DNA from 3 places in the Herbaspirillum camelliae genome. Region 2 is predicted to be linked to each of the others. Evidence: predicted binding sites of a transcription regulator. Region 2 holds the regulator's gene; each other region holds the start of a gene.
What was found. The regulator HrcA, encoded in region 2, represses chaperone genes, less so after heat shock. The targets are predictions, from matches to a motif close to TTAGCACTCNNNNNNNNNGAGTGCTAA.

Region 1: a site for HrcA is predicted at 2,760-2,786, ahead of rpoH (RNA polymerase sigma factor RpoH). Genes of this name have one in related genera too.
Region 3: a site for HrcA is predicted at 1,934-1,960, ahead of groES (co-chaperone GroES). Genes of this name have one in related genera too.

The regions. Positions count from the first base shown of each region.
Region 1 covers NZ_KV880769.1:256,396-262,552, forward strand. Annotated here, with positions in the region: gene BGK68_RS01175 (cell division ATP-binding protein FtsE) at 1-448, shown strand, start outside; gene ftsX (permease-like cell division protein FtsX) at 445-1,368, shown strand; gene BGK68_RS01185 (Abi family protein) at 1,389-2,330, opposite strand; gene rpoH (RNA polymerase sigma factor RpoH) at 2,913-3,812, shown strand; gene BGK68_RS01195 (SCO family protein) at 3,921-4,511, opposite strand; gene cyoE (heme o synthase) at 4,522-5,415, opposite strand; gene BGK68_RS01205 (COX15/CtaA family protein) at 5,412-6,157, opposite strand, start outside.
Region 2 covers NZ_KV880769.1:2,060,702-2,066,858, forward strand. Annotated here, with positions in the region: gene BGK68_RS09190 (MotA/TolQ/ExbB proton channel family protein) at 1-89, opposite strand, end outside; gene dapB (4-hydroxy-tetrahydrodipicolinate reductase) at 249-1,055, opposite strand; gene BGK68_RS09200 (outer membrane protein assembly factor BamE) at 1,069-1,614, opposite strand; gene fur (ferric iron uptake transcriptional regulator) at 1,807-2,232, shown strand; gene hrcA (heat-inducible transcriptional repressor HrcA) at 2,321-3,349, opposite strand; gene BGK68_RS09215 (HAD family hydrolase) at 3,421-4,155, opposite strand; gene BGK68_RS09220 (NAD kinase) at 4,192-5,109, shown strand; gene recN (DNA repair protein RecN) at 5,192-6,157, shown strand, end outside.
Region 3 covers NZ_KV880769.1:2,469,608-2,475,764, forward strand. Annotated here, with positions in the region: gene groL (chaperonin GroEL) at 1-1,377, opposite strand, end outside; gene groES (co-chaperone GroES) at 1,527-1,817, opposite strand; gene BGK68_RS11005 (DUF1353 domain-containing protein) at 2,210-2,956, shown strand; gene BGK68_RS11010 (papain-like cysteine protease family protein) at 2,977-3,663, shown strand; gene BGK68_RS11015 (HlyD family secretion protein) at 3,678-5,807, opposite strand; gene BGK68_RS11020 (efflux RND transporter periplasmic adaptor subunit) at 5,817-6,157, opposite strand, start outside.

The DNA.
Region 1 (6,157 bases), 1.8 Mb from region 2:
GCTGATCTTCCAGCAGCAGAAACTCTTGCTGGATCGCAATCTTCTGGCCAACGTGATGCTGCCGCTGATCGTCACCGGTTCCTCGCGCCAGGACGCCGAAAGGCGCGCCCGCGCCGCGCTGGACAAGGTGGACCTGCTGGGCAAGGCCATGTGCGAGCCGATGGAACTGTCCGGCGGCGAACAGCAGCGCGTGGCCATCGCCCGCGCCATCGTCAACCGTCCGCAGATCATCCTGGCCGACGAGCCCACCGCCAACCTGGACCGGGCCAATGCCAACAAGGTGCTGGCGGCCTTGAAATCCTTCCATGGCGTAGGCGTGACCTGCCTCATCTCCACCCATGACGAACAATTCCTGACCGGCGCTGATCGCATCATCTACCTGGACCGTGGCCGCATCGTCGATGGCTGGCACAACGGCGTGGCCAATCCCGTGGAGGTGTCGCCATGAACTGGCTCCGACAGCATTTCGCCGCCATCGGCGACGCCCTGCGCCACCTGCTGCGCTCGCCCGGCAATTTCCTGCTGAACGTGCTGGTGGTGTCGATTGCGCTGGCCCTGCCCTTTGCCGGGCTGTCGGCGTTGGAGAATGTGCGTCCGATCTCGGACCAGATGTCGGTGGAACCCGAGATCAGCATCTTCATGAAGCCCGACGCCAGCCGCGAAGCCGCGCAGGCCCTGGGCAAGACCATCAGCCAGGTGCTCAAGGACAGCAACACCGTAGGCAAGGTCGAATTCATCCCGCGCGAAAAGGCCTTCGAGGCCTTGAAGAGCAAGACCGGGCTGGCCGATGTGCTCAACACGCTGGGCAGCAACCCGCTGCCGGACAGCTATGTGCTGCGCCTGCCGGGCTTCCAGAACGCCATGGATGCCGGCCGGGTGGACCAGATCGCCCAGCAGTTGCAGAAGCAGGCCGGGGTGGATACGGTGCAGATCGATTCCGAATGGGTCAAGCGGCTGGCGGCGCTGCTGCGCATCCTGCGGCTGGTGCTGCTGTTCCTGGGCATCACGCTGGGTGCGGTGGTGGTGGCGGTGGTATTCAACACCATCCGCCTGCAGGTGATGACGCAACGCGATGAGATCGAAGTCTCGCGCCTGTTCGGAGCAACCAATTCCTTCATCTATCGTCCCTTCTACTACACCGGTGCCCTGCTGGGCGTGTGCGCCGGGCTGGTGGCGCTGGGGCTGGTGGTGGCGGCACAGCAGCCGCTCAATGCGGCCATCCTGGATTTCGCCCATCTGTATGCCTCCGAATTCCAGCTGGCCCTGCCCAGCCCGATGGCCATCGGACTGCTGCTGGCGGTGAGCGCCTTGCTGGGCTTGTTCGGGGCCATGTTGTCGGTGCGCAGGCAGTTGGCGCGTGGGGCTTGAGTGCAACTACCTGCATCCCCTCAGAAATAGTAGCGGTCGATAATTCGCCGTTTTTGCCGTGCGCGCAAAGCGCTCAGGGTAGCCATGGTCCGGTTGGCCGGTGGGCGGGTCGCCTCCAGGAGACGGCGGTAAGTGCCAACTGCGCCCCCAAGCACACGATAAGTTGCCAGCGCCTGCCGTTGAAGCAGGACCTGCAGTGACCACCAGTGATCACCGTTTTGCATATATGCCGAGATGGCCGGATCGATCCAGCCGCCAAACCAGGAGAGCTTTTCCGCAAGCTTGCGCAGGCTGTTCAGGGTGTGCCGGGGCCGGCGGGGGATGTGTCCCAGTGCACCGAACACATTGAACTCCGGTGTGCTCCACAATGCCTCGTGATGACCGATGCGGTTGCGGACGTCGCGGATTCTCTTGAGCAGATTGACCAACCTCGTCCTGAAATCCTGGCTGCCGTAGGGGGTAGTCGCCGTATCAGGCGCGTAAGGAAAAGCCGCGGCCAGAATCGCCGCCTGCAAACCAGGCGGCTGGGAACGATGGGCCAGCCCGGCGATCAGCACTTCCCAGAAACCAAAGGGCAAGGCGGCGACGACATCATCCGGGCTCACGAGGTAGCCAGCCGGCTTGCGAGCCTTGACCTTCCCCATTGCCGACACCACGTCTTCGCGCGACTTGGGCGTGAGCTTGTGGACAGGTGGCAACTGAACAGGAGCCGCAGGATTGATGCCGTGGGCCGGATTGGGCCGGGGCATCATCCAGTCTGATGAATCGACCGCATGAAAATACTGGGATAAAGCGCGATGCAAAGCGTTTCGCAGAGAAACCTCGACATCAGCCAGAAGAGGCAGAAAGCCAGCGCTGACCGCCTGGTTCCAGGCATAGCATCCCAGCGCGTCGCGGTGCGAAGTGGTGAGAAAGAAGCGATCGATGGCCGCCAGACGCGGCGCCGAGAAGTGTTTCTGCATATGGGTTGAAAGCGCAAAACGCAGAGTGCTATACTTCGACGCATAGAGACAGGGGTTTTCCGGGCAACCGGTCGTGCCCCTGTAAATTGAGGACAAAGCCCGCAGCAGCGGGCTTTGGACTTTCTGGCGGGAAATTTTAGCGTTCGAACTGAGCTACAACAATAATTCCCCTGCCCGACCGTCTTCTTCGCAGGGATATTCTCGTCTGTTGACGAGTCTGTTTGCTGACTGTGGGCTGCAGACATGGCCTTCCCGCCCCTCATCCCCGCCCTTCCTTTTTTGCCACAAAATTTGTTACAAGTTTCTGGGCCGCAGTTGACCCGGATCGCAACTTTTGTCGCCCGAACACGACTAATATGGAGGGGAATGAATGCAATGATCATCGGAAGAGCAATAGCCAATAACTATTGAACCTTCACTTTCATGCTATTAGCACTCCCGGGTGACGAGTGCTAGAATACCTTATCGAAATGCTCCACTTTTGGGGCCATGCATCAAATCGCGTCGCCGCACGGACCAGTCTGGCTCTGGTGCGCGACTCTACTGCTTCATACTGTTTCCGTTAGGAACCAAGGAGAATCCATGAAAACTGCGTCTGCACAAACTGCACTCATGCCTGCCGAGTCCAATGCACTCGCGCTGGGTTTTTCCGGCAGCCTGGGCAACATCGACGCGTATATCTCGGCAGTGAACCGCCTGCCCATGCTGACCCACGAGGAAGAGGTCAAGCTGGCCCGCGACCTGCGCGAAAAGAACGATCTGGGCGCCGCCCAGAAGATGGTGTTGTCGCACCTGCGCCTGGTGGTGTCGATCGCCCGTGGCTATCTGGGCTACGGCCTGCCGCACGCCGACCTGATCCAGGAAGGCAATATCGGCCTGATGAAAGCCGTCAAGCGCTTCGACCCGGCCCAGAACGTGCGCCTGGTGTCCTATGCCATGCATTGGATCAAGGCCGAGATCCACGAGTACATCCTGAAGAACTGGCGCCTGGTCAAGGTGGCGACCACCAAGGCCCAGCGCAAGCTGTTCTTCAACCTGCGCAGCCACAAGGAAGGTCTGGACGCGATGACGCCGGCCCAGGTCGAGGCCCTGGCCAAGACCCTGGACGTCAAGCGCGAGGAAGTGATCGAGATGGAAACCCGTCTGTCCGGTCGCGACATCGCCCTGGAATCGCCCACCGATGATGAGGATGACAAGTTCGCGCCCATCGCCTACCTGTCTTCGGACAATTCGGAGCCGACCCGCGTGATCGAGGCCAAGCAGTACGACCGCCTGCAGTCCGAAGGCCTGGAAGCCGCACTGTCCAAGCTGGATGAGCGCTCGCGCCGCATTGTCGAGGCCCGCTGGCTGGCCAATGACGATGGGTCGGGGGCGACGCTGCACGAGCTGGCTGACGAGTTCGGCGTCTCGGCCGAGCGTATCCGCCAGATCGAGGCGGTGGCGCTGAAGAAGATGAAGACCTCGCTGCAGGCCTATTCCTGATCGGCTCCTGGCTGCTCAGTACGAGTCGGCAGTACCAACAAGAAAGGCGCCCTCGGGCGCCTTTCTTGTTATCCAGACCAACCAGACGATTGATATCGTTTCAAGCCATCAGGACAGCAACAGCTTGATGTCATGCGCCAGCGTCTGCGGCCCCTGGCCGTGCTTGACGAAGAGGCGGATACGACCCTGCGGATCGAACACGTAGCTGCCCGCGGTGTGGTCCATGGTATAGCTGCCCCGCTGCTTGCCCGGCACCTTCTGGTAGAACACCTTGAATTCCTTGGCGACCTTCTCGGTCTGCTGCTGGTCGCCGCGCAGGCCGAGGAAACGCTTGTCGAAGGCTGGGACGTATTGCGACAGCACTTCCTGGGTATCGCGCTCGGGGTCGACGGTCACGAACAGCACCTGTACCTTGTCCGCATCCGGCCCCAGTTCCTTCATCACATTGGACATCTCGACCATGGTGGTCGGGCAGACATCCGGGCATTGCGTGTAGCCGAAGAACATCACCACCACCTTGCCCTTGAAATCGGCCAGGGTGCGCGGCTTGCCGGTGTGGTCGGTCAGGGCGAAGTCCTTGGCATAGTCCAGCCCGGTGACATCGGTATTGTTGAACTTCAGCTCAGGCTTGGACGGCCCGCAGGCGGCCAGCAAGGTCGCGCATCCGGCCAGCAGCAGGGCCGAGAAGAATCTTTTCATGGGTTCAGTTTCAGAAGCTACGGAACAGGAAATAGTGATCCACCAGCAGCACCGCGAACAGGATGGACAGGTAGACGATGGAATAGGCAAAGGCCTTGCGCGCGATCAGGTCGGTGTAGCGACGGTACATCTGCCACGAATACCAGAAGAAGATCGCTCCCAGCACGACCGCCGTGCCCAGATAGATCAGCCCGCTCATGCCGATGGCAAAGGGCAGCAGGCTCACCGCGAAGAGCGCGATGGTGTACATGAGCACGTGCAGCTTGGTCACGTCCATGCCATGGGTGATGGGCAGCATGGGCAGGCCGGACTTGGCGTAGTCATCGCGGCGATACATGGCCAGCGCCCAGAAGTGCGGCGGGGTCCAGATGAAGATGATCATCACCAGCACCCAGGCTTGCATGGGCACGTCGTTGGCCATCGCCGCCCAGCCCAGCGCCGGCGGCATCGCGCCGGCCAGGCCGCCGATGACGATGTTCTGCGAGGTGGCGGGCTTGAGGACGATGGTGTAGATGATGGCGTAGCCGACGAAGGTGGCGAAGGTCAGCCACATGGTCAGCGGGTTGACCAGGTTGTACAGCACCCACATGCCCAGGCCACCGAGCACACCCGAGAACACCAGGGTCTGGCCTACCGTGATCTCGCCCCGCGCCATGGGGCGGCGGGCGGTACGGGCCATGCGCGAATCGATCTCGCGCTCGACCAGGCAGTTGATGGCGAAGGCCGCGCCGGCTAGCAACCAGATGCCCAGCGTGCCGAAGATGACCTTGTGCCAGTCCGGCAGATCAGGCGTGGAAAGGAACATGCCGATCACGGCACAGAACACCGCCAGCTGCGTCACGCGCGGCTTGGTCAGTGCCCAGTACTGGGCGATGCGGTTGGGTTGGGCGGTCAATGTGGTCATGGCGTGACGGGCCGGGCGGTGGCTGGTGGAGCAGCGATGGCCTGGCCGGAGGGTGCGTAACGGACCTTGTAGTTTAACATGACCATCAGGATCACCAGCAGCGCCGCGCCGCCGTTGTGGACCACGGCAATGGCCAGGGGCCAGTTCAGATAGATGGTCGCCAGCCCAGTACAGAGCTGCAAACCCAGCACGGTCAGGAGCCAGCGGCCGGTCTTGCGCAGCCCTTCTTCACGCAGGGCGCCGTGTGCCAGCCATACAACATACAAGATGACGACAAAGGCAAAGCTGCGATGCACCCAGTGGATCGCCGTCAGCGCCTGGAAAGGCAGGTAGTCGCCGCCGGAAGTCATGCCCAGGTGGCGCCAGAGCGTAAAGCCGTGCGCAAAATCCATGTCCGGCACCAGCTTGCCGTCGCACAAGGGAAAGTCGGTACAGGCCAGCGCGGCGTAATTGGTGCTGACCCAGCCGCCCAGCGCGATCTGCAAGCCCAGCAGCGCAGCGCCCACGGTGGCCGGCACGATCAGCGCCCGACCGGCCGGGGACACCGGCAGGTGCTGCTCCTGCCGCGCGGCCAGCCAGGTCAGCATGGCCAGCAGGTTCAGGCCCAGCAGCAGATGCAGCGTGACGATGATGGGCTGCAGCTTCATCGTCACGGTCCACGCGCCAAACGCGCCCTGCAGGCAAACGAAGCCCAGCAGCGCTGTCGGGAACCAGGGCCGGAACTGCAACTCGGTCTTGCCCG
Region 2 (6,157 bases):
ATGGACATGATCAGCAGCAGATAGGCCACCGAGTGGGAAACGGCGTCGCCTTGCGCCCAGTAATGGGCAAATCCAATGTTCTGTTCCATGGTGCGTGCTTTCGGGAAAGACGCCGCGCGGACGCGGCAGGGAGTCAATGACAGTGAAGTGCGGAGCAGTCGCTTGGAGCGGCCGACCCCAAAAAAATTCGCTGCCGGACCTGGTGGGGCGCGGCAGCGTCGGGCATTTCCTGTGGTTCCGGGCTCGGCTTACTTGAAGCCCAGCACATCCTGCATGTCGTACAGGCCGGTTTGCTTGTCGGCCAGGTAGCGTGCGGCGCGCAGGCTGCCCATGGCGTACGAGACGCGGCTGGAGGACTTGTGCGAAATCTCGATGCGCTCGCCGATGCCGGCAAACAGGACCGTGTGGTCGCCGATGATGTCGCCGCCGCGCACGGTGGCAAAACCGATGGAAGAGGGATCGCGTTCGCCGGTCACGCCTTCGCGGGCATAGACGGCGACGTCGTCGAGCTTCTTGCCCAGCGCGTCGGCGATGACTTCGCCCATCTTCAGCGCGGTGCCGGAGGGCGCATCGACCTTGAAGCGGTGATGGGCTTCGATGATCTCGATGTCGTAGCCGTGCGAGAAGTTCTTGGCGGCCATCTCCAGCAGCTTCATGGTCACGTTCACGCCCACGCTCATGTTGGGTGCGGCCATGATGGCGGTCTTCTCGGCGTAGGCCGCGATGGCGGCCTTGCCTTCGGGCTCGAAGCCGGTGGTGCCGATGACGACCTTCACGCCATGCGCGGCGCAGTATTCCAGATGCTTGAGGGTGCCTTCGGGACGGGTAAAGTCGATCAGCACGTCCGCCTTCGCCAATCCGCGCGCCAGGTCGGACTCGATCAGTACGCCCGTGGCCTTGCCCAGGAACAGGCCGGCATCGGTACCGATGCTGGGGGAGGTCGGGGTGTTGAGCGCGCCGGCCAGCTGGAGGTCGTCGGCGTTGAGGATGGCTTCGATGAGCATGCGGCCCATGCGCCCGGAGGCGCCGGCTACGGCGATATTCAATACGGTCATGACAATCTCGGGATTACTTGTTGGCGGAAGACGGGGCGACGGGCGAGGCCGGTTTGACGTCGTCGTCGGTCAGTTTCGCCTTGGAGCCGACCTTGGCGTCGGTGATCAGGGTCAGGTATTCGCTCTCGGTGGGCAGGTCCTGGCCGCCTTGCACATGGTCCAGCAGGTCATCCTTGAAGAACACGGTCACGCGGCTGGTCATGATTTCGCCATTGCCCTTGGCCAGGCGGAAATCGTAGTCCCAGCGGTTGGTGTGGAACATGTCGGTCAGCAGCGGCGTACCCAGCACGAAGCGCACCTGGTCGCGCGTGAGGCCCGGACGCAGTTGCGCCACCATCTCGCGGGAGACGAAGTTGCCCTGCTGGATGTCGATGCGGTAGGGGCGCAGGAAACCGAACAGGCTGTTGCTCTTGCCGCTCACTTTCACGCCCTGGGCATCGGCCGCAGCCTGGTCCGGAGCCTTGGTCGAGGAACAGCCGGCCAGCGACAGCGCCAGCAAGGCGGCCAGGCCGATTGCGACGGAATGATGACGGGACTTCAGACGGGAAAGCATGTGCATAAAGTTTTCAACCGGGTTGAGCCATGAGCCTAAAGCGCTATATGATAAGCTAGAACTTACTTCTTAAATAGGCATGAGTGCGTTCCGTCAGCAAAAGGCTTTCTCCACAGCCAGCCGGAACCGTCCCCAGGCCTTCCCCGCGGACCCGCGCGCCTGTTTGAGACCAGTCAAAACCCGGGAACCCACTCTACCATGCCGAACAATCCATCCGAACTGAAGGCCAGCGGCCTGAAGGCTACGCTACCTCGCCTGAAGATCCTGGAGATCTTCCAGAACACCTCGGTGCGCCACCTGAGCGCCGAAGATGTCTATAAACAATTGCTTTCCGACAATCTCGATGTCGGTCTGGCCACCGTCTACCGGGTGCTGACCCAGTTCGAGCAGGCCGGCTTGCTCCAGCGCAATCACTTCGAGACCGGCAAGGCCGTCTTCGAACTCAACGAGGGCTCGCACCACGACCACCTGGTCTGCCTGGACTGCGGCAAGGTCGAGGAATTCTTCGACGCCGAGATCGAGAAGCGCCAGCTGAAGATTGCCCAGGAGCACGGTTTCGAGATCGCCGATCACGCGCTGGCCCTCTACGGTCATTGCAAGAACTGCAAGAAACTGAAGAAATAAGCGCGACGTAAGCTCCCCGCGCTGTCGGATGCAAAAAAGCCACGTGGACCTCACGTGGCTTTTTTGCATTCCGGCCCGCGCTGCGGATTCAATGCTGGCTCAAGGCGCTGGAGAGCAGCTTGGCCGTGATATCGACGATAGGGATGACGCGCTCATAGGCCATGCGGGTCGGTCCGATCACGCCCAGCGTGCCGACGATGCGGCCATTGACTTCATAGGGCGCGGTGACGATGCTCATGTCATCCATGGGCATCAGCTGGGACTCGCCGCCGATGAAGATCTGCACGCCGGTGGCCTTGCTGGAGACATCCAGCAACTGCAAGAGCCCGGTCTTCTGCTCGAACATGTCGAAGAGACGGCGCAGCGAATTCATGTTGGACGACAGGTCGGTCACCGACAGCAGGTTGCGCTCGCCGGAGATGACTACGTTGTTATCGGCTTCCTCGCTCATGGCGTCGCTGCCGGCTTCGACGGCAGCGTGCATGAGCGTGGTCATGTCGTCGCGCAACTGGCGCAGCTCACCCTGCAGGTGCATGCGCACCTGGTCGAAGGACTGGCCGGCGTAGTGCTGGTTGATGTAGTTGGCGGCCTGGGTCAGCTGGCTGGGGGTGTAATCGACCTCGGTGAGCAGCATGCGATTCTGCACGTCGCCGCCCTGGTCGACGATCACCAGCAAGATGCGCTTTTCGGACAGCCGCAGGAACTCGATCTGCTGGAATACCGACTCGCGCTTGGGCGTCATCACCACGCCGGCAAACTGCGACAGCGAAGACAGCACCTGGGCTGCATTGGTGATGATCTTCTGCGGCGAGGCGCTGTGCTGCAGGCGCGCCTGCAGGCGGCCTTCCAGCGCGCTTTCGTCGATGGCCTCGACGGTGAGCAGGGTATCGACGAACATGCGATAGCCGCGCGGCGTGGGTACGCGGCCAGCCGAGGTGTGCGGGCTGGCGACGAAGCCCATCTCTTCGAGATCGGCCATGATGTTGCGGATGGTGGCCGGTGACAGTTCCAGGCCCGACAGTTTCGACAGGGCGCGCGAACCGACCGGCTGGCCGTCGGCGATATACCGTTCGACCAGGGCCTTGAGCAGTGTGCGGGCGCGGTTATCGAGTTGCATGGTGCATATTCTAGCGGCTTATTCTGCAAAAAGTGACGCCACCGGCGCCGATGGCCTGATTTGCCCCTTCTTCATGCCTTGGACTGCGCCTCCAGCCAGTCATGCAGCTCATGCAGGTCGCGGCAGACGGCGTCGGGCCGGATGCCGTCTAGCAGCACGCGCCCGAAGCGGTTCATCCAGACTGCCTTGAGGCCCGCTTGCTGGGCGCCTTGTACGTCCAGCAAGGGATCGTCGCCGACATAGACGGTCGCGCCCGGCGCCACCTGCAGCGCTTCGCAGGCGGCGTGGAAGATGGCCGGGTCGGGCTTGGCGCGTCCGAAGCGATGCGCGGCAATGGAGACCTCAAAGTGGCCGGCCAGCCCGATGCGCTCCAGGTCGGCAAAGCCGTTGGAGACCGAGCCCAGGGTGAGCTTGCCCTTCAGGCGCAGCAGGGCCGGCTCCACGTCGTCGAACAGCGCGACGGTGCTACGCGCTTCAGAGAACAGGGTCATGGCCGGGTCGACCAGCGCCAGGTCCACGTCGTGTTCACGGAAGACCTCCGAGAGCGCCGTATGGCGCAGTTTCCAGAGATTGATGCGGTAGGCGGGATCGGTCTGCATCAGCGCCATGCGGCGCTCGCGCAGGCTGGCGATGGTGTGGGCCGCCGCCACGGCGGGTGCATGCTGGCGCAGCCAGTCGTAGAGCAGGGTTTCGGCGCGCACCAGCACGGGTTCGATGGCCCACAGGGTATCGTCGAGGTCGAACAGGACCGCCTGGATGGGGGAGGCGGCCGGCGAGGCGGGCAGGGTGGGGGCGCTTGGTTTCATTACAATGTCAGCTCAAATTATGGTCTAATCCGCAGCATGTGGCCCATCAAATTACCCGTTCAGGCAGCCGTACCCAAAACCGTCGCCATCGTCGGCAAGTTCCAGGCCGTCGGCATTGCGCAGATATTGTCGGACATTGCCGTGTTCCTCGAGTCGCATGGCCATACCGTGGTGTTCGAGGCGGAAACCGCCGAGAACGTCGCGCTGCAAGGCTATGACAGCCTGACCCCCGAGCAGATCGGCCAGCATGCCGACGTGGCCATCGTGGTCGGCGGCGACGGCACCATGCTGGGCATCGCGCGCCAGCTGGCGCCCTACAATGTCCCGCTCATCGGCATCAACCAGGGTCGCCTGGGCTTCATTACCGATATCGCGCAAGACCGCATGATACCGGCTCTGGCCGATATGCTGGAAGGCAAGGTCGAGGCCGAGTCGCGTTCGCTGCTGGAAGCGCGGGTCTACCGCGAGGGCGGCGAGATCTTCCGCGCCCTGGCCTTGAACGACGTGGTGGTGGCGCGGGGTGCCACCTCCGGCATGGTCGAGCTGCGGGTGGAAGTCGATGGACGGTTCATGTACAACCAGCGCTCCGATGGCCTCATCGTGGCCACGCCCACCGGCTCGACCGCCTACGCGCTCTCGGCGGGCGGGCCGATCCTGCATCCCAGCCTGCATGGCATCGTGATGGTGCCGATTTCGCCGCACTCGCTGTCCAATCGGCCGATCACGCTGTCGGATTCCTGCGAGATCGTCATCCAGGTCGTCTCCGGACGCGAGGTCAGCGCCAACTTCGACATGCAGTCCTTGACCAGCGTGCTGCACGGCGACCGCATCGTGATCCGCCGCTCGGCGCACAAGATCACCTTCCTGCATCCCCAGGGCTGGAGCTATTTCGACACCCTGCGCGAGAAGCTGCACTGGAATGAATACCCGTCCATAGAAGGCCGATTACAATAAGCCCGCAATACCGAGCCCGGCCAGCCCGTGCCGGCTCGCCCGAGAACACCGGCCCGTCCGTCCAACCCGCTGCGAGACCACCATGCTGCGTACCTTAACGATCCGCGACTTCGTGATTGTCGATGCCATCGAGCTCGAATTCGCGCGCGGATTTTCCGTCTTCACCGGCGAGACTGGCGCCGGCAAATCCATCCTCATCGATGCCCTGGCGCTGGCCCTGGGTGGACGGGGCGATCCCAGCGTGGTGCGCGAGGGCGCGGCCAAGGCGGACGTGAGCGCCGATTTCAGCGCCACCCCTGAGGTCCAGGCCTGGCTGGAAGAACACGAATTCGCCGACGAGCACGGTGGCGTGCTGCTGCGCCGGGTGATCGACAATGCCGGGCGCAGCAAGGCCTACATCAATGGCAGCGCTGCCACCGCCGCGCAGTTGCGCGAAGTCGGCGAGATGCTGGTCGATATCCACGGCCAGCATGCGCACCAGTCGCTGATGAAGGCCGATGCCCAGCGGCAGTTGCTGGACAGCCAGGCCGGCCTCCTGGAGCAGGCGCGCGAGGTAGCTGCGTCCTACAAGACCTGGCGTGCGCTGGCGCGCCAGCGCGAACAGTTCGAGCAGGATGCACGCAATGTGCTGCTGGAGCGCGAGCGCCTGGAGTGGCAGGTGGCCGAGCTGCACAAGCTGGCGGTCAAGCCCGGCGAATGGGCCGAGATCAGCACTGAGCACAGCCGCCTCTCGCATGCCGCCGCCCTGATCGGCGGGGCGCAGGAAGCGCTGGGCGTGATCTCGGAATCGGAATCGCCCATCCTCTCGCAGCTGTCCTCGATCACGCAGAAGCTCACCAAGCTGGTCGATGTCGATACTGCCCTGAAGCCTGTACTCGATGCCCTCGAGCCAGCGCAGATCCAGCTGCAGGAAGCGGTCTATGCCTTGAACGATTACCTGGGCCGGGTCGAACTCGATCCGGCGCGCTTGCAGGAAGTGGAAGAGCGCCTGGAAGCCATCCACTCCACCGCCCGCAAGTTCCACGTGCAGCCTGATGAGCTGCCGGAG
Region 3 (6,157 bases), 410 kb from region 2:
GCCGGCGTTGAAGACGATCTGGCGCAGCGGCTCTTCGATGGCGCGCAGCACGATCTTGATGCCGGCTTCCTGATCGGGGTTGTCGCCCTTCAGGTCCTTGACGTTGGCGCGAGCGCGCAGCAGGGCCACGCCACCGCCAGGCACGACGCCTTCTTCAACAGCAGCGCGGGTAGCGTGCAGGGCGTCTTCGACGCGGGCCTTCTTTTCCTTCATTTCGACTTCGGTAGCAGCGCCAACCTTGATCAGTGCAACACCGCCAGCCAGCTTGGCCACGCGCTCTTGCAGCTTTTCACGGTCGTAGTCGGAGGTCGCTTCGCCGATCTGGGTACGGATCATCGCCACGCGAGCTTCGATGCCAGCGGCGTCGCCGTTGCCGTCGATGATGGTGGTGTTTTCCTTGCCGATTTCAACGCGCTTGGCTTGGCCCAGTTCAGCCAGGGTAGCCTTTTCCAGGGTCAGGCCGACTTCTTCGGCGATCACTTGGCCGCCGGTCAGGATGGCGATGTCTTCCAGCATGGCCTTGCGGCGGTCGCCGAAGCCAGGCGCCTTGACGGCAGCGGTCTTCAGGATGCCACGGATGTTGTTGACCACCAGGGTAGCCAGGGCTTCGCCTTCGACGTCTTCAGCCACGATCAGCAGCGGACGGCCAGCCTTGGCGACTTGTTCCAGCACCGGCAGCAGGTCACGGATGTTGGAGATCTTCTTGTCGAACAGCAGGATGAAGGGATTGTCCAGAGCGACGATCTGCTTCTCTTGGTTGTTGATGAAGTACGGCGACAGGTAGCCACGGTCGAACTGCATACCTTCGACGATGTCCAGCTCGTTTTCCAGCGACTTGCCGTCTTCCACGGTGATGACGCCTTCCTTGCCGACCTTTTCCATGGCCTTGGCGATGATGTCGCCGATGTCCGCGTCGGAGTTGGCCGAGATCGAGCCGACTTGAGCGATTTCCTTGGAGGTGGTGGTGGGCTTGGCCAGGTTCTTGACTTCGCCGACGATGGCGGTGACAGCCTTGTCGATACCGCGCTTCAGGTCAGTCGGGTTGAAGCCGGCGGCGACGTACTTGAAGCCTTCGCGCACGATGGCCTGGGCCAGCACGGTAGCGGTGGTGGTACCGTCACCGGCGTTGTCGGAGGTCTTGGAAGCGACTTCCTTGACCAGCTGGGCGCCCATGTTTTCCAGCTTGTCCTTCAGTTCGATTTCCTTGGCGACGGAAACGCCGTCCTTGGTCACGGTCGGGGCGCCGAAGCTGCGCTCCAGCACGACGTTGCGGCCCTTGGGGCCCAGGGTGACCTTGACTGCGTTGGCCAGGATGTTGACGCCGTTGACGATCTTGGCGCGTGCTTCATCGCCGAAAATAACTTGCTTTGCTGCCATGTTGGATTCTCCAGAAATTCGGTTCAGTTCATGTCGCCGGGCTCGGGCCTGAAGCTTCAGGGAGCACCGGCTGCTGTCTTGTTGCCGATGGCCTTCATGTTTTCTCTACCTATATAGAAATAGAAGGAAAAGGAAGGCCGGATGCCGAATTACTTCTCGACGACGGCGAACAGGTCTTCTTCGCGCATGACCAGCAGTTCCTGGCCATCGATCTTCACGGCCTGGCCGGAATACTTGCCGAACAGAACGCGATCACCGACCTTCACGGCCAGTTGGCGGACCTTGCCATCTTCCAGGATCTTGCCATTGCCGACGGCCAGGACTTCGCCTTGGTCCGGCTTTTCGGTCGCTGCGTCAGGCAGAACGATACCGGAAGCAGTCTTGGTTTCCTGGTCGAGGCGCTTGACGATAACGCGATCGTGCAAAGGGCGAAGATTCATGAGAACTCCTTAATTTTCAATAAGTTAGCATTGATTGCGGCGAAGCCTGCAACGGTTTTCTTCCAAATGCAGCAAACCTCACCGCATGAAAAAGGGGATTGCGCCCGGCGGCGCTGTTAGCACTCTGCCGTGACGAGTGCTAAGTATAGGGATGGGTTCCGGAATTTTCAAGGCGTCAATTGCGGTCTGGGTGATTGAGCCTTGCTGATGACGGTGAGCCGCCGGACGAATTGATCGCGGCGCTGCTCGGAATTCATCCATGCATCTGCACCACCACTGGCACGGCAATTCTGAACGAGGGCCGACAAGGAACGTTGCACCAACCTGCCCACCGCCCCATAATCTGATCCCGTTTTGCGGGAATATGTAACTAAAATTCAACAGGGGGATGTATGAAGTTCGTTTGGGGGTTGATGGCCGCATTGCTCATTCCGACATGGGCCACGGCGGCTGGCAGCGAGTCTGATGCTGGAACGTCTTACGGAAAATTCGTCGGCGAAGTCGTCGCCAAGTGGGGACCTGATGGCCGCACGATGGAGCTGACGCAGCCATTTACCTATATCGATGGCGCTGGAACGCACTGGAATGCGCCCGCCGGTTCGGTGGTTGATGGCGCATCCATTCCCCGTGCCGCCTGGTCGTTCATCGGTGGTCCCTATGAAGGAAAGTATCGCAAAGCATCGGTCATCCATGATGTCGCGTGCGATGAAAAAGCACGCCCCTGGCAGGACGTTCATCGCGCGTTCTATCACGCCATGCTGTTGGAGGGAAACGATCCCTTCACGGCCAAGGTGATGTACGGCGCCGTCTATCTGGGCGGGCCGCGCTGGGAGCAGAAAAAAGTGATTGCCAAGGTGCCTTATGCGAAGCTTGACTCCACGCTCCGTGAAATCTATGCAGACGCGCGATCTCGCCAGGAGAGTGTCCGGACCGAAGTACTGCGCATGCCCGGATCGAATGCAAATGTGCCGGACGGACAAGTGGGTATCGGCGGACCTCAAGAGCAAGATGACCGGACCTTGATAGTCAGTTTCATCTCAACCCCGGTCGAGATCGATGAGCAGGAATTCAAGCGCCTTCAGGCCTTCGTCAAGAACAACAATCCCTCGTTGGAAGAGATCGAGAATTTCCAGCCTTGAATGAGTGGAGAGATTGTTGAATGATGAATATGGTCAGGAAAAACCGTCGCCTGGTGCTCGGCGGGCTGGCATCTTTGATGCTCGCCAGACCTCTCGCGGCCCATGGCAGTGCTCCGATGGCTTCGCCTCGATGGACGGTCTCACCGGTGGACCAGGGGCATTCCAATTTGTGTTGGCTGGCATGCGTCACCATGATGATTTCCTGGCGCGCCTCGACCTCGTATTCAATGAGCTGGGTGGCGAAGCTGCTCGGCGCACCCTTCGAGGCCTATTATCAGGACGGTATCCAAGGGCGTGCCAATCAAGGCCTGCTGCTTGGTGACGAGGTCGAGCTGTTGGCGAAAAGGGCTGAGCTGACGCGTTATGGCTTGGCCTCTTTTGATACTTCCTGGTGGCTAAATCAATTGCAGTACGGCCCTTTGGTCATTCTTGGCATGAACCCTGATGCTCAGATCGGGCATGCCAAGCTATTGGTCCAGTTGGAGCCAAGCGGATCATCGCCGACCGACCTGATCGCGACGGTGGTAGATCCTGCCACCGCAAGGATTGAGCGCCAGCCATTCCTGGCGCTGATTCAGTTTTACGAAAGGCTGGCGCGACAGCCCTTGAAATATGCATTGCTGCAGATACTGAGTTCCTATAATGCCAATGCAACACCGGACGGGGCAGATCAGCTCTTGTCCATCTTGAAAGGGGAGGCAAGCTAACCGGCCTGCACGAACTAGAACCCCGCCTCCCGCCAAAACACCGCCATGGCGTTCTTCAAGAAGCGCAGCCCCGGTGCTTCCCATTGCGCGGCGATGGTGACCCGTCCGCGCCAGCTGTGCTGCATGATGGCACTGCGGGCGCTGCGGACATCGCCGGCATCATCGGCCTCGACATTGAACACCACCCGATAGACGGCGCGCTCCGGATAGAGCGTGCCATTCTTCTCGCGCACCGCAATGTGGCCGCCGTAGTTGCTCGCCAGCGGCGCTTCGCCCAGCGTCGGGCTGGCGTTCTTGTCGATGCTGGACAAGCGCAGATGCAGATTGGGACCAGCCATGCCATCGGCAATGAAGAGCGCACGATCACCCTCGTCAATACGATGGATGTCATCTTCATCCACATAGGTCACGACCTGCCAGCGGCCATCACCGATCAGGCGGCCCAGCGATTCGCCCTGGGTGAGCCATTGGCCGACCCGCAGATCAGGGTTCAGGTCTTCCAGCCTGCCGGCGTAGGGCGCGATGGGCTGGTAACGCTTGCGGTCTGCTTCCACCGTGGCTTGCTCGGCTTCGGTGGAGGAGAGCTGCTCGTTGAGCAACTGCCAGTTCTTGCGGGTCTCCTGATCGAAACTGGCTGCATTGGATTGCAGCGCGAGTTGCTGCTGACGTGCCTCGTTGATCTGATTGCGGCGTATCAGGTCGGGTGAATTGAGCAGCATCAGCGCTGCGTTGGCCGCGACCTGGCTGCCGTTGGCCCAGGGCAGCGCGACTACCTGGGCATGCGCGGGGGCGTACAGCTCCAGTTGCTGCACAGGTTGCAGCAAGCCCGAGCTGGCAATGCGGGTCGGCCAGGGCAATACGAACAGCAGCAACAGGATGACCGCGGCGATGGCGCTGCGGCGATAGCGTCCGCGCTGACGGATCTGCGGCCAGCGCTTGCGCCATTCCAGCAGCTCCAGCCGCAGCGGCAGCAAGACGAACCAGCCGATTTCCACCATGAACAGGAAAATCCCCGCTGCCTTGATGAAGAAGTGATACACCAGTACCGCCACGCCCAGGAAGACCGTCAGGCGATAGATCCAGACGACCCAGGCAAAGGCGACAAGTCCTTTGTGCAGGCGCGCGGGCAGGTGTTCCGGCACCGGTTCGCCGATGGCAAACAGACGTTCGCGCAGGTCCCAGCGCGCCAGCGCAAAGGACCGGCTGTGCAGGTTGGGCAGTTGCAGATAATCGGAGAGGAGGAAGTAACCATCGAAGCGCATGAACGGACTGGCATTGACCAGCACGGTGGTGACCCAGGTGGTGGTCGAGAGCAGGAAGGCCACCGCTCGCGGCAATCCCTCGGGAAGCACCACCCAGGCCAGCGTCGCCCAGGCTGCGATGATCAGTTCGGTGGCGATGCCGGCGGCGGCCACTTGCAGCCGTTGATGGCGTTGGCTCAGTTTCCAGACCTCATTGGTATCGGTATAGGCCACCGGCCACAACACCAGCAGTGCTACGCCCATGCTCGGGACCCGGCAGCCATGGCGCTTGGCGGTGAAACCATGTCCCAGTTCATGCAGCGTCTTGACCGCGATCAGGGTCGCGCCATAGGCGGCCAGGCCTTGCCAGGTAAAGTGATCCACCAGCGTACCTGCGAACTGGTCCCACTGGCGGTACACCCCCAGCAAGCCCAGCACCGCAGCGATGACGGTGAGCTGGAAGAAACGTCTGCTGTACAGAAAAGCCAGGCGCGGGCTCCAGCGCGACAGCCAGCGATCCGGCTGTACCAGGGGCAGGCGCAGGAACAGGTAGTTGTGCAGCAGCCATTGCCCCCAGCCTTTGCGCTGCCGGTCGCGTTGTGCGGCCAGGATCGGGGCGCTGCCGTCGGGCGGGCGCAGCAGCTGGTTTTCCTGCAGGAAGTGCGCCATCGCTTCCACTTCCTCGGCATCGATCTGCAAGGTGGTCTCGGCATTGACCTCGGTGACGATGACGTCGGGCTTGCGTCGGGGCCAGCGGCTGAGGATCTCGAAGCCGCTCCAGTCGATCTGGAAGAACAGGTTGCGCACCGGGTCCTGCAAGGTCCAGCTAGGCTGGCCATCGGCCAGCGGCGGACCGGGCAGCAGCGCCAGTTCGTCACGCAGCGGGGGAAGCTCGGCAATCATCGGCGCGACTCAATAGGCAATGAATTGACGGATCACCGCCAGCGGGCGCCGCAGGATCCAGTACGCCAGCGGAACCCAGCCGCCGCGTATCTTGACGCTGCCCTTGAGGCCCACCCTTTGCGTCGTGGTGCTGTCGAGGCGGGCGCGCAGGCGATAGGCGTAATTGCCGTCAGGCCGCGCGAGCGCATCATGACCGAGATAGCGCACCTGGCCGCTGAGCGCATCAAATGGCGTGGCGGCCAGGTAGAGGCTGACCGGGGCGGCATCGGGCAGGGGAATGGCGTCGCCCACGGCCACCCAGGCTTCGATCTCGACATCCTGGGGCGCTGCGATCTTCATGATGCGCTCTC